Regions from separate parts of the Saccharopolyspora terrae genome, predicted to be linked through region 1. Evidence: riboswitches for the same ligand, from Rfam matches in the RefSeq annotation. Region 1 holds a riboswitch; the other holds the start of a gene.
The links. A riboswitch is a leader RNA that binds a small molecule or an ion and turns the genes downstream of it on or off. The one in region 1 is predicted to bind glycine.
Positions count from the first base shown of each region.

Region 2: it holds a riboswitch for glycine, as region 1 does, so the genes downstream of both, gcvP (aminomethyl-transferring glycine dehydrogenase) here and gcvH (glycine cleavage system protein GcvH) in region 1, are expected to answer to the same signal.

Region 1 is NZ_SMKS01000003.1:121,757-128,991, forward strand. It holds gene E1181_RS03515 (MFS transporter) at 1-1,017, opposite strand, end outside; gene E1181_RS03520 (YidH family protein) at 1,249-1,641, shown strand; gene E1181_RS03525 (YidH family protein) at 1,643-1,969, shown strand; gene E1181_RS03530 (organic hydroperoxide resistance protein) at 1,966-2,382, opposite strand; gene E1181_RS03535 (MarR family winged helix-turn-helix transcriptional regulator) at 2,379-2,852, opposite strand; gene E1181_RS03540 (L-serine ammonia-lyase) at 3,009-4,364, opposite strand; gene gcvH (glycine cleavage system protein GcvH) at 4,396-4,767, opposite strand; glycine riboswitch at 4,821-4,916, opposite strand; glycine riboswitch at 4,917-5,012, opposite strand; gene E1181_RS03550 (PucR family transcriptional regulator) at 5,123-6,676, shown strand; gene ald (alanine dehydrogenase) at 6,856-7,235, shown strand, end outside.
Region 2 is NZ_SMKS01000011.1:55,476-62,710, forward strand. It holds gene gcvH (glycine cleavage system protein GcvH) at 1-169, shown strand, start outside; gene garA (glycogen accumulation regulator GarA) at 288-755, shown strand; gene E1181_RS09765 (bifunctional nuclease family protein) at 1,151-1,627, shown strand; gene E1181_RS09770 (MerR family transcriptional regulator) at 1,898-2,470, shown strand; glycine riboswitch at 2,554-2,655, shown strand; gene gcvP (aminomethyl-transferring glycine dehydrogenase) at 2,819-5,707, shown strand; gene E1181_RS09780 (HesB/YadR/YfhF-family protein) at 5,792-6,061, shown strand; gene E1181_RS09785 (energy-coupling factor ABC transporter permease) at 6,257-6,925, shown strand; gene E1181_RS09790 (PDGLE domain-containing protein) at 6,922-7,235, shown strand, end outside.

The DNA of each region.
Region 1 (7,235 bases):
CATCGCGAGCACGATCAGCGCCGGGCTGCCGGTGTCGATGAGCCAGAACAGCGGGAAGGCGAACACCGCGAGGAAGGTTCCCCCGCCGAGCATCACCTGCGTGCGGCCGAGCCGGTCCGACAGGTGCGAGAACAGCAGGATTCCGGCGATCTGGGCGGCCGAACCGGCGAGGCTGCCCAGCAGCATCACGCCCCTGGTGACTCCGACCTCCTCGGTGCCGTAGGTCAGCAGGAACGTGGTCATGATGAAGATGAACGCGTTGAACCCGAGGTTGACGCCGGCGGCGAGCAGGATCTGCCGCCAGGCGGTGGCGAAAGCTTCGGCGACGGGCAGTCGCGCGCGCTCGCCGCGCTGCCGGATGGCTGCGAACTCGGGGCTTTCGGCCAGGCGCAACCGGACGTAGAGGCCGACGCCGACCAGCACCAGGCTCAGCAGGAACGGCACCCTCCACCCCCACTCCAGGAACTGCTCGCCGGAGATCGCGGTGGTGGCGGCGAATGCGCCGGTGGCGAGGAACATGCCGGTCGGGGAGCCGATGAAGGTCCAGCCGCCGTACCACCCGTGCCGGTTGGCGGGTGCGTGTTCGACGGCCATCAGCACGGCGCCGCCCTGCTCGCCGCCGAGGAAGAACCCCTGGACGAGTCGCAGCGCCACCAACATCGCCGGAGCCCACACGCCGACCTGCTGGTAGGTGGGCAGCAGGCCGATCGCGGCCGTGCACACGCCGGTGACGCTGAGCGTGATGACCAGCATGAGCTTGCGGCCGACGAGATCGCCGAAGTGACCGATCACCGCCGCCCCGAGCGGGCGGGCCAGGAATCCCGCGCCGAACGTCGCGAACGCCAGCAGCGCCCCCACCCACGGATCACCGGAGGGGAAGAACAGCTTGTTGAACACCAGACCGGCGGCGGTGCCGTAGATCAGGAAGTCGTAGAGCTCGATGGTGTTGCCGACCGCACTGGCGAAGGCCGCCTTGCGCACCGTGGACTTGTCGGGGTGCGCGACTCCGACGGCCATCCGACCTCCAGTTTTCGCTCGTGGGCGTCGACCGCCCGAGTGGTCGAGGGGAACCTCGATGCATTCGGGCGGGACGCGCGGCGCTGAGGTCCACGCCAACGATCTCCGGTCGTCGGGGAAACGTCCAGCCCTTTTCCCACGCACTGGATCGGCCGGGACGTGATGTGTGCCCCATCATTTCCGCAGGGCACTGGCTCTGGTTGCGCCGTTCGGACGAGATAACGTGAGGTCATGGCGACCGATGGCGAAGGTGAGAGCGCGCGCTGGCCGCGACGGCTCTACGAGGAGGGCGACGAGCCCGACCCCCGGTTCACGCTCGCCAACGAGCGGACGTTCCTGGCGTGGATCCGCACCGCGTTGGCGCTGATGGCCGGTGGTGTCGGCGTTGAGGCCCTCAACGCCGTTGCCGCTGAGCCCAGCGACATCCGCACGGTGCTGGCGGTCGCGTTGCTGCTGGCCGGGGTTCTGTGCAGCGGTACGGCTTTCACCAGGTGGGTGGCCACCGAACGGGCTCTGCGCCGGGGCAAGCCGCTTCCGGCTCCGCGGCTGGCTCCTGTGCTGGGCTACGGGTTGGGCGTGATCGGTGTGGCGGCCTGCGTGCTGCTGTTCGTGACCGGGTTCTGAGGTGGGCGAGCACCAGCCCTGGGATCCGGGTTTGCAGATCGAGCGCACGACCCTCGCCTGGTTGCGCACGGCGTTGGCGTTCATCGTGAGCCTGCTGGTGCTGCTCAAGCTGATCTCGCACCACAGCGCGATGGCCGCGGTCGTCTGCGCGCTGGCGACGTTGCCGACCAGCGGGGTGGTGGCGTGGCTGGTGTGGCGGCGCCACCAGCGCAGCGATCGGCGCCTGCGCGCGGAAGCACCGCTGCCGGGCGGGGCTTTGCCCGCCGCGACAGCGGTGCTGGCGATGCTCGCCGGGGCGACCGGCGCGGTGTACGTCCTGTTCGCTTAGGCGACGCGGACTTCGAGGGCGATGTTGCCGCGCACCGCGTTGGAGTACGGGCACACCGCGTCCGCGGCTTCGGCGAGCTGCTGAGCCTGTTCTTCGGGCACGCCGGGCAGTTCGACGAGGAGGGCGACGTTGAGGGCGAAGCCTCCGTCTCCGTTCGGGCCGATCCCGACCTCGGCGGTGACCGACGAGCCTTCGATCTCGACCTTCTGCTTGCGGGCGACGAGCTGGAGGGCGCTGTGGAAGCAGGCGGAGTAGCCGGCCGCGAACAGCTGCTCGGGGTTGGTGGCGCCGCCGGGGCCGCCCATCTCCTTGGGGATGGCCAGTTCGAGGTCGACCAAGCCGTCCGAGGTGCGGGTGCGTCCGCTGCGGCCTTCGCCGGTCGCGGTGGCCTCCGCCGTGTAGAGAACTGTCATCGCTTCGTCTCCCGATTCTCGGTGACCCGGCGTGCCGCGTCGTTCAACGTGGTCGTCAGGTTTTCCAATGTGGACCGCAGCTGCTCGACCTCGCCGAGGTCCATCCCGGTGGCGGAGACCATCCGCTGCGGGATGTCGCGCGCCTGCTGCCACAACGCGCGTCCTTCGTCGGTGACCTCGACGCGAACGGACCGCTCGTCGGCCTCGCTGCGCGAGCGGACGAGCAGCCCGCGGGTCTGGAGTCGTTTCAGCAGCGGCGACAACGTTCCCGAATCGAGCCGGAGGAGGCCTCCCAGCTCCTTGACCGTCAGCGACTCGCGCTCCCACAGCACCAGCATCACGAGGTACTGCGGGTAGGTCAGACCGACCTCGTCGAGGAACGGCCGGTAGAGGTTGGTGAAGGCCCGCGACGCGCTGTGCAGCGCGAAGCAGAGCAGCCGATCCAGCGTCGATCCCGATTCCGTCGTCACGAGAAGAATAGTAGCGCACAATTCAGTTGTGCACAACTCAATGGCGCGCAAGCGTCCCGTGGTCGATCACAGGGGGTTTCGGATTCCGCAGGTCAGCGCAGCGAGGCGGCCCGAGGCGATGACAGGAAGGTTCCCATCCTCACCTCGGGCCGCCGCTCAGCACTCGATGACGTTGACGGCCAAGCCGCCGCGCGCGGTCTCCTTGTACTTGTCCTTCATGTCGCGCCCGGTCTCCCGCATCGTCTTCATGACCTTGTCGAGGGACACGAAGTGCGTGCCGTCGCCGCGCAACGCCATCCGGGCAGCGGTGATCGCCTTGACCGAGGCCACCGCGTTGCGCTCGATGCACGGGATCTGCACCAGCCCGCCGATCGGATCGCAGGTGAGCCCCAGGTTGTGCTCCATCGCGATCTCCGCGGCGTTCTCCACCTGGCTCGGCGTGCCGCCGAGCACTTCGGCCAACCCGGCCGCGGCCATCGAGCACGCCGAACCGACTTCGCCCTGGCAGCCGACCTCCGCGCCGGAGATGGACGCGTTCTCCTTGAACAGCACGCCGATCGCCCCGGCCGTGAGCAGGAAGCGCACCACGCCGTCCTCGTCGGCACCAGGCACGAACCGCGCGTAGTAGTGCAGCACCGCGGGCACGATGCCCGCCGCGCCGTTGGTCGGCGCGGTCACCACGCGCCCGCCCGCGGCGTTCTCCTCGTTGACCGCCAGCGCGAACAGGGTGACCCACTCCAGCGGATCGTCCCGATCGGTCAGCTTCGCGGCCAACTCGGCCGCGCGCCTGCGCACCTTCAAGCCGCCGGGCAGCTCACCGGTGTTGCGGCAACCATTGTCGACGCATTCCCGCATCACCCGCCAGATGTCCAGCAGCCCCGCCCGCACCGCGGGTTCCTCCCGCCACGACAGCTCGTTGGCGAGCATCACCCCGCTGATCGGCAGATCCGACTCGGCGCTGCGGATCAGCAGGTCGGCGCCCGTGCTGAAGGGCATGGGAACCGCCGTGTCATCCGCCTTGATCCGGTCGGCACTGGCCGCGTCCTCGTCCACGACGAAGCCGCCGCCCACCGAGTAGTAGACCGCCGACTCCAGCTCGCTCCCGTCGTTGCCGATGGCGGTGAAGCGCATGCCGTTGGGGTGTTCCGGCAGCGATTTGCGCCGGTGCAGCACCAGATCTCGCGCGCTGGTGAAGGACAGCACGTGATCACCGCCGAGCCGCAGCAACCCGCTCCTGTCGATTTCGTCGACGCGCTGCGCGCCAGCCACCGGATCCACCGACTCCGGGCGATGCCCTTCCAACCCGAGAAGGACCGCGTTCGGGCTGCCGTGACCGCGACCGGTCGCGCCAAGGGAACCGAACAACTCCGCTTTGACCCTGTTGACCCTGGAGATGGTCCCGTTCGACCGCAGCTTCGCGGTGAACCGCTGCGCTGCGCGCATCGGCCCCACGGTGTGCGAACTGGACGGGCCGATCCCCACCGAGAACAGGTCGAAGACACTGATCGTCATTGATCGCCTCGCCTCGTTCCGGGCTCCGCGGCTACTCGTTGATCAATTCCGAGTACTGCTGGGCCGTGAGGGTCGCACCCGTCTCGGTCACGCGCACCTCGATCAGCCAGCCCTCGCCGTAGGGGTCGGCGTTGACCACGGCCGGGTCGTCCACAACGGACTCGTTGATGGCCACGACCTCGCCGGTGACGGGCGCGAACAGGTCGCTGACGGACTTGGTGGACTCCAGCTCGCCACACGCCTGGCCGGACTCGATCTGGTCGCCGACCTCGGGGAGCTGGACGAAGACGATGTCACCCAGGGCGCCCGCGGCGTGCTCGGTGATGCCGATCCGCGCGATCTCGCCGCGGTCCTCGATCCACTCGTGCTCTTCGGTGTAGGACAGGTTCGTGGGCAGCGACATGAGGGAGGCTCCATAGCTGTTTCGAAGGGACGTGCGTCCCCGGTTTCGGCTGGGCCTCCCCCTCTGTTGCGGAACCTGAGAGCTTCGCCGCGCGAGCGGCTTGCACCGTGGGTGGCCCGTCGGTGACGACGGACGCTTTCCAGAGTTGCCTCGCCCGAGCGGTCATGGGTGCCTGAGAGTTTGCTGGGGAGTGTTGCTCCTTCGGCGCCCTGCACTGCTGGCAGGGTCTCTCCCGCACGGGGTCGATGGCCGGTATGCGATTGTCGGCTTGCTCAGCAACGATAAACGGGCCAGCGAGACTGTCAATGGACATGTGATCTCCGCCGGCACGTCCTTGGTCGAGGAGGACCCTTCGATGCTCGACATCCGGGCGCTGGTCGAGCGAGTGGGCCCGGCCCTGCTGCGCACAGTGTTCAGCCCGGAACCCAACACCGTCGCCGGCGACGTGGTGATCGCCGAACCGGATCAGCCCACGACGGCGACCGGAGGCGACCTGGTGCTGGGGGTGGGGATCGGCGACGTCGAGCAGGCGGTGCGGCTGGTGCGCGACTGCGGCGAGCAAGGCGCGGCCGCGGTGCTGCTCAAGCCACCGGTGTCCGCTGAGGCCGCTGTCGTGGAAGCCGCGCGGGGCGCGGATGTGGCGCTGGTGGAGGTGCGTCCGGGCACCGCGTGGGCGCAGCTGGTGTGGCTGATCCGCGCGGCCCTGGCGGGCGGGATCAGGCAGGCGGAGGAGAGCGGCATCGGTGTCGCGGACCTGTTCCGGCTCGCCGACGCGGTCGCCGACGTCGTGGACGCGCCGGTGACCATCGAAGACGCCCATTCGCAGGTGCTGGCGTATTCGGCCCGGCAGGACCTGACCGATCCGGCGCGGGTCTCCACGATCATGGGCCGCAAGCAACCGGACGACGTGCTCGCGAAGTTCCGCGCCCGAGGCACGTTCCGGCAGCTCACCAAGGGCAGTTCGGCGATCTTCGTGCCCGCTCAGCAGGACGGGACGCTGCCGCGCCTGGTGATGCCGATCAGGATGGGCGGCGAGCTGCTCGGCTCGATGTGGGCGGTGGTGCCCGGCCCCGTCTCGGAGGAGCGCGCGACCGCCTTCGCCGACACGGCACCGCTGGTGGCGCTGCAGTTGTTGCGCTGGCGCGCGGTCGCCGACGTGCAGCGGCGGAGGACGGCCGAGCAGGTGCGGCTGCTGCTCGACGGCAGCGACGGCTGGCGGGCGGCGGCCAGCGAGCTGGCGGTGCCCAACGAGGAGCACCGCGTCATCGCGATCGAGATGCCCGCCTCCGACGAACCGGCCGAAGGGCAGCGGCTGGCGATGTGGGAGTGGATCACGCGGGGCATCGGACGACGACCGCTGGTCACCGAGATCGGCACCGTGCTCTACGCGCTGGTGCCTGACAAGGCTCGCGGGGGCGGCTGGCCGGAGCTGCGCCAGGCGCTGCTGTCGCACGACCTGTCCCCTCGCCCGCTCGTCGCGGTGGGAACGTCCGTGGCGGTCACCGACATCCCGAGCTCCCGAGCCCAGGCCGATGAGCTGATCGGGATGCTGCGCACGGGGCTGGTGCGGCAGCCCGTCGCGGTTTACGAGGACCTGTGGCACCTGCTGGTCCTCAGCCGGATGGCGGGCGCCGCCACCGACGCCGGTGTTGCCGCGCTGGGTCCTTTGGCGGTGCTGCGCGAGCACGATCGCGGGCAGGGCACCGACTACCAGGCCACCCTGCACGCCTGGCTGCGGCACCCGGGCGATCCCCGGCAGGCGGGCCGTGAGCTCCGGGTGCACCCCAACACCTTCCGGTACCGGATGAAGCGGATCGGCCAGCTGGTGGAGGTCGACCTCGACGACCCGGACGTCCGGTCCGCCCTCCTGGTGCAGCTGCTGGCCGAGCGCTGGGCCCAGCACGGCTGAGCCCGGGCGCGCGCGGGGGATCGCGAGCACGGGAACCGTTCTGTCGCTTCTGCCCTGCCCGCGAGCACCGACGTTGTGCTGGTGGCACAAACACCCCCGCCCAATCTCATGCCGTGGAAATGATGCGCTGTGGGTCACGTCGTCCGATCGTTGTTTTCACACGACGAAAGGACCCCACGGTGAAGATCGCAGTGCCTCGCGAGATCAAGAACAACGAGTACCGGGTCGCGATCACCCCAGCCGGTGTGCACGAGTTGACCGCCCGTGGTCACGACGTTTTCGTCGAGGCGGACGCCGGTGCCGGCTCCTCCATTCCCGATGAGGACTACCTCGCCTCCGGCGCGAAGGTGCTGGCCGCGGCCGACGACGTGTGGGCCGAAGGCGACCTCGTGCTCAAGGTCAAGGAGCCGATCGCCGAGGAGTACCCGCGGCTGCGCCGGGACCAGGTGCTGTTCACCTACCTGCACCTGGCCGCCTCCGCTGAGCTGACCGACGCGATGCTGACCTCGGGCATCACCGGCATCGCCTACGAGACCGTGCAGACCGAAGACGGCGGGCT
Region 2 (7,235 bases), on a different contig from region 1:
GACCGGTGAGATCACCGCCGGCAACTCCGCGCTGGAGGACCAGCCGGAGCTGGTCAACTCGGACGCCGCGGGCGAGGGCTGGATGGTGGAGATCCGGCTCGCCGACCCGGAGCAGCTGTCCGGTCTGCTCGACGGCGAGGGTTACCAGAAGCTGATCGACCAGGCATGATCGTCCTGCCGTGAGGCATCCGTGGGACGATGACGGGAGTCGCTCGTTCCGAGGCTGTCCAGGCACGGTACGTTGGGCGCATACTTGGCACGATCTATCCGCGTAGAGGAGAGCTCAGGTGAGCCAAAACAGCGGCTTCGGCGACGTTCCGCCGGAGCAGTCACCGGAGACCACCTCGGTCTTCAGGCCCTTCCTCTCGGAGCCGGAAAGCACCGAGAGCGCGGCCCCGGAACCTGCCCCCGCATCCGGGGTCGATGCGCTGCCGGCGGGTTCCGCCCTGCTGGTGGTCAAGCGCGGCCCCAACGCGGGTTCGCGGTTCCTGCTGGACCGGGAGACCACCAGCGCCGGCCGGCACCCGGACAGCGACATCTTCCTCGATGACGTGACGGTTTCCCGGCGGCACGCCGAGTTCCGCCGCGAGGGCAACGACTTCGTGGTGGTCGACGTGGGCAGCCTCAACGGCACCTACGTGAACCGGGAGCCGGTGGACACCTCGGTGCTCGCCAACGGCGACGAGGTCCAGATCGGTAAGTTCCGCCTGGTGTTCCTGACCGGGCCGATCGATGGGGGCCAGGGCGGCCGCTGAGGCCGTCGAACAGGGCTTTTCAACCCGTCAGCGGGGCGACGCCACACGAGGCGTCGCCCCGCTGACGCATGAGGCAGCTGCGCCGCACGCGCGCGGATGTCGTCCCCTTCGCCGGGAATTTCCCGGCGCCACGAGCGGTTTTCACAGCGCAGCAGGGCATTTCCGGCGGCTTCGACCGGGCCCTGCGCGGTGTATCGTGCTGGGTATTGCTCAACGACGAGCTCGCCAGCGGTCCGGGCCGTGGGCCCCGACAACAACGACCGCGACGGTGGTGGTCCGCCGGGACCGCCGATGGAAGGGCGTGTCCGCCGTATCGCGGGTAGCGTCGGAGGCGTCGGTGCGGGACCCTCGACGGGGATGTCACGCTTCGGCGCGCTGGAGGAGGCGATGTGACGATGAGCAGCGAGATGCGCGTCGTCGGCGTGCGAGTTGAACTACCAGCCAACCAGCCGATCCTGCTGTTGCGCGAGGCTCAGGGCGAGCGCTACCTGCCGATCTGGATCGGGTCGGTCGAAGCGACGGCCATCGCCCTGGAGCAGCAGGGCGTGCGGCCCCAGCGGCCGCTCACGCACGACCTGCTCAAGGACGTCATCGGAGCCCTGGGACGCGACCTGGAGCAGGTGCGGATCACCGACCTGCAGGAGGGCACCTTCTTCGCCGAGCTGGTGTTCGACGGTGATGTGCGGGTGTCCGCGCGGCCGAGCGACTCGGTGGCGCTGGCGCTGCGCATCGGAGTTCCGATCCACGCCGACGAGTCGGTGCTCGACGAGGCCGGGTTGATCATTCCGGACGAGCAGGAGGACGAGGTGGAGAAGTTCCGCGAGTTCCTCGACTCCGTCTCCCCGGAGGACTTCCGCGGTGCCGACACCTGAGGACCGGCGCTTCGGGAACTAGTCCGAACAGACCACACCGGCCCCCGGGTTGCACCAGCAGCCCGGGGGCCGGGTTCTTGCTCCGGCGAACGAGAGCGCCCGCGGCCCGCGCGTCGCGTTGACCCGCCTGCTGAGTGGGCATACCTTCGGACTTACGCGAATTGCCCCGGTGTGATTCAGCCGGTGTACGGCTTCGCGGCCCTGGATCGAAACGGTCCGGGCGCTGGTGATCGTCGTCGTCGGCTTCGGGCCGGACGAGGGGAGGCAGGCGTGGTGGAGGAAGCAGCGACCTCGGATGCTGCGGAGCAGGGTGAGCTGTTCCCCGACGCCTCTGCCCCGGACGAGCTGGTCGGTTACCGCGGGCCGGCGGCCTGCCAGATCGCGGGCATCACCTACCGGCAGCTCGACTACTGGGCTCGCACCAAGCTGGTCGGGCCGTCCATCCGCGGCGCAGCCGGGTCGGGCTCGCAGCGGTTGTACTCGTTCAAGGACATCCTGGTGCTCAAGGTCGTCAAGCGCCTGCTGGACACCGGGGTGTCGCTGCACAACATCCGGGTCGCGGTGGAGCACCTGCGCAAGCGCGGCGTTCAGGACCTGGCGAAGCTGACGCTGTTCAGCGACGGCACCACGGTCTACGAGTGCACCTCCGCGGAGGAGGTGGTCGATCTGCTGCAGGGCGGACAGGGAGTGTTCGGCATCGCGGTCAGCGGTGCGATGCGCGAGATCAGCGGGACCATCCACGAGTTCCCGGCCGAGCGGGCCGACGGTGGCGAGAACATCGAGTCGGCGATCAACGACGAGCTCGCGGCCCGCCGACGCGACCGCCAGGCGGAGACCGGCTGAACGACCGGCATCGTCCATGTGTGCGGTAGCCGACATTGATGGTCTGATAAACCGCGTTGATCGGGTAGTCTGAGCGCCATCGCCGACCCCGTGCGGGAGAGTCCGGTCCTGGTCCTGCCAGGGCAGGCGCCGAAGGAGCAACTCTCCCCGACAACCTCTCAGGCCACCTGGACCGCACGGGCGAGATACCTCTGGAAAGCGGGCACACCTAGTGAGTGGGCCCCGCCGACGGTGCAAGCCCGGTCCGCCGGGTGAAGCTCTCAGGCGTTCGCTCCGCGAACGGGGACAGAGGGGGAGAGCAGCATCTGCTGCCGCCCTTTGTTCGCCGCGATGAGTGAGGTTTTGGCGATGACCGACGCGACGCACGACCGCATCCCTCTGGCCGCGCTGGAGCACGGCAGGCCGTTCGCTGACCGCCACGTCGGGCCGATGCCCGCCGAACTGGCCCGCATGCTCGACGTCATCGGCGTCGGCTCCCTGGAAGAACTGGGCCAGAAGGCCGTGCCGGACACCATCCGCGAGGGAGACCTGCAGCTGTCGCTGCCGGAACCGGCCACCGAGACCGAGGCGCTGGCGGAGCTGCGCGACCTCGCCGGTCGCTGCACCCCGCACACCGAGATGATCGGCCTGGGCTACTACGGCACGGTCACCCCGCCGGTGATCCTCCGCAACGTGCTGGAGAGCCCCGCCTGGTACACGGCCTACACGCCCTACCAGCCGGAGATCTCGCAGGGCCGGCTGGAGGCGCTGCTGAACTTCCAGACCGTGGTCGCCGACCTGGCCGGGGTTCCGGTCTCCAACGCCTCGATGCTCGACGAGGCCACCGCCGCGGCCGAGGGCATGACCCTGGTGCGCCGCGCGGGCAAGTCCAAGTCGTCGCGCTTCCTGGTCGACGCCGACACGCTGCCGCAGACCATCGCGGTCATCGAGACCCGCGCCGAGCCGCTGGGCATCGAGGTCGTGGTGGCCGACCTGACCTCGGGTGAGCTGCCCGAGGGCGAGTTCTTCGGGGCGCTGCTGTCCTACCCGGGTGCCTCCGGCGCGGTGCGCGACCAGGAGGCGCTGATCGCCGCGATCCACGAGCGCGGCGCGAAGGTCGTCGTGGCCACCGACCTGCTGGCGCTGACGCTGCTGCGCGCGCCCGGCGAGATCGGTGCCGACGTCGTCGTGGGCAACACCCAGCGCTTCGGCGTGCCGATGGGCTTCGGCGGTCCGCACGCCGGGTTCATGGCCGTCGCCAAGGGCCTGGAGCGGCAGCTGCCGGGCCGTCTGGTGGGCGTGAGCGTCGACGTCGAGGGCAACCAGGCCTACCGGCTCGCGCTGCAGACCCGCGAGCAGCACATCCGCCGTGAGAAGGCCACCAGCAACATCTGCACCGCGCAGGTGCTGCTGGCCGTGGTCGCCTCGATGTACGCGGTCTACCACGGCCCGGACGGGCTCAAGGCGATCGCGACCCGCGCGCACCGGATGGCCAGCGTGCTCGCCGAGCAGCTGCGCCGCGGCGGCGTCGAGGTCGTGCACGGCGAGTTCTTCGACACCGTGGTCGCCAAGGTCCCCGGCAAGGCCGACGAGGTGCTGGCCGCCGCGCGCCGTGGCGGGGTGAACCTGCGCCGCGTGGACTCCGACCACGTGGGCATCAGCTGCGACGAGACCACCACCCGCGCCCACCTGGCCGTGGTGTGGGAGGCCTTCGGCGTGACCGCCGGTGACGTCGAGCAGCTCGACGTCGAGACCGACGACGCGCTGCCGGGCGCGCTGGCCCGCACGTCGGAGTACCTGACGCACCCGGTGTTCCACACGCACCGCTCCGAGACCTCGCTGCTGCGCTACGTGCGGCAGCTGTCGGACAAGGACATCGCGCTGGACCGCAGCATGATCCCGCTGGGCTCGTGCACGATGAAGCTCAACGCGACCGCGGAGATGGAGCCGATCACCTGGCCCGAGTTCTCCTCGCTGCACCCCTTCGCGCCCGCGCAGGACGCCGAAGGCCTGCTCAAGGTCGTCTCCGACCTGCAGGAGTGGCTCGCGGAGGTCACCGGCTACGACGCGGTCAGCCTGCAGCCCAACGCGGGCAGCCAGGGCGAGTTCGCGGGCCTGCTGGCCATCCGCGCCTACCACCACAGCCGTGGTGAGGCCGAGCGCGAGGTGTGCCTGATCCCGGCGAGCGCGCACGGCACCAACGCCGCCAGCGCCGTGATGGCCGGGATGCGCGTGGTCGTGGTCCGCTGCGACGAGCAGGGCAACATCGAGATGGACCACCTGCGCGAGCTCGTCGGCAAGCACGCTCAGGACCTCGCCGCGATCATGATCACCTACCCGTCCACCCACGGCGTCTACGAGGACACCGTGCGGGAGGTCTGCGGGCTGGTGCACGACGCGGGCGGTCAGGTCTACGTCGACGGCGCGAACCTCAACGCGCTGATCGGGCTGGCCCGGATGGGCAAGTTCGGCTCCGACGTCTCGCACCTGAATCTGCACAAGACCTTCTGCATCCCGCACGGCGGTGGCGGTCCGGGCGTGGGCCCGATCGGCGTCCGCGAGCACCTCTCGCCGTTCCTGCCCAACCACCCGCTGCAGCCCGCCGCCGGCCCTGCGACCGGTGTCGGCCCGATCAGCGCCGCCCCGTGGGGCAGCGCCTCGATCCTGCCGATCTCCTGGGCCTACGTGCGGATGATGGGCGCCGACGGCCTGCGCCGCGCGACCCTGACCGCCGTGGCCGCCGCGAACTACGTGGCGCGGCGGCTGGGCGAGTACTTCCCGGTGCTCTACACGGGTGCGGGCGGCCTCGTCGCCCACGAGTGCATCCTCGACCTGCGGCAGATCAGCAAGACCAGCGGCATCACCGTCGACGACGTCTCCAAGCGGCTCGCCGACTACGGCATCCACGCCCCGACGATGTCGTTCCCGGTCGCGGGCACGCTGATGGTCGAACCGACCGAGAGCGAGAACCTCGCCGAGCTGGACCGCTTCTGCGAGGCGATGATCGCCATCCGCGCCGAGATCGACAAGGTCGTCGCAGGTCAGTGGCCCGCCGACGACAACCCGCTGGTCGGTGCCCCGCACACGGCGGCCAGCCTCGCCAAGGAGTGGGACCACGCCTACTCCCGCGAGGAGGCGGCCTACCCGCTGGGCACGGACGCGATCAAGGTGTTCCCGCCGGTCCGGCGCATCGACGGTGCCAAGGGCGACCGCAACCTGGTCTGCTCCTGCCCACCGTTGGCGGCGTACCAGAGCTGAGTCGGCGGGTCGGTTTGCGCGTCCGGTCGCGACGATGACACGGTGGCCCCTTCAACCGACCGGCTCCGAGAGGAGTTGAGCACCATGCTCACCATCAGTGAGAGCGCCGTTGAGGTCATCAAGCTCGTCCTCGTCGGCGGCGACTCTCCGGCCAGCTCGGGCTTGCGCATCGCGCCGGCCGGGCAGGGGCTGCAGGCGTCGATCGCCGAGGAACCCCAGGAGGGCGACGAGGTGATCGAGGAGAACGGCGTCCGGATCTTCCTGGAGAAGGAGGTCTCGGAGCTCCTGGGCGACAAGACCCTGGACGCCGAGAAGGACAGCAACGGCGAACTCGCACTGGCCGTGCGGGACTGACCCGATCAGGACTTGAGCCGTCGACCCGGGCGTTGCGCCCGGGTCGACGGCTTTTTCGGGCCTGATTGCGACGAGCACCTCTTGCCAGGACCTGGTGATAGCGGGTGATCGGCAACTACCCTTGACCGGCGGTTGTTCCACCCGGGAGCACCGGCTCGCAGGAGAGGAAGTCCAGTGCCGACCACGACGCTCGCCATGCACATGAGCGACGGGCTGCTCGACGCCCGCACGGCGGTCCTGTTCGCCGTCGTGGCGATAGCCGGCCTGGCGGTGGCGCTGGTGCGCGCGAGGGCCGATCTGGACGACCGAACGGCCCCGATGGCCGGGCTGGTCGCGGCGTTCGTCTTCGCCGCGCAGATGATCAACTTCCCGGTGCTGCCCGGTGTGAGCGGACACCTGCTCGGCGGTGCGCTGGCCGCGATCCTGGCGGGCCCGAGGGTCGGGGCGCTGTGCGTGGCGATCGTGCTGGTCGTGCAGTCGTTGCTGTTCGCCGACGGCGGCCTGACGATGCTCGGCGCGAACATCACGAACATGGCGTTGATCGGCACCGCCGTCGGCTACCTGGTGGCGCTCGCGCTGCGGAAGCTGGCCACTCGCAGCCGCGCCGGGCTGCTGGCCACCGCGTTCATCGCGGGGTGGGTCAACACCGTGCTCGCCTCCTGCGGGTTCCTGCTCGAGTACGCCATCGGTGGGGCCGCCGGGTTCGGCCTGGCCACGGTCTCGGTGGCGATGATCGGCGTGCACTGCCTGATCGGGCTCGGCGAGGGTCTGATCACCGCCGCCACGGTCGGCGCCGTCGCCTCGGCCCGGCCGGACCTGGTCCACCTGTTGCGCGGTGCCCGGCGCGAGGAGGTCGCCCGATGAAGCGCTTTCTGCTGATCTTCGCCCTGGTCGTGCTCGCCGTCGCCGGGGGAGTCGCCTACTTCGCCGACTCCGACCCGGACGGTCTCGACGCCGTCACCCAGCAGGGCTGCGCGGTGGTGCAGACCGAGCGCGGCGAGTCGCTGGAGGGCAACTGCATCGCCCAGCACGCGGGCGACCACGCCTTGGCCGACGGCCCGCTGGCCGACTACGCCGTCGGCGGTGACGAGAGGTTCACCGGTGTCGCCGGGGTCATCGGCGCGGTGGTCACCCTCCTCGCGGCGGGCGGGCTGTTCTGGGGACTGCGTCGCCG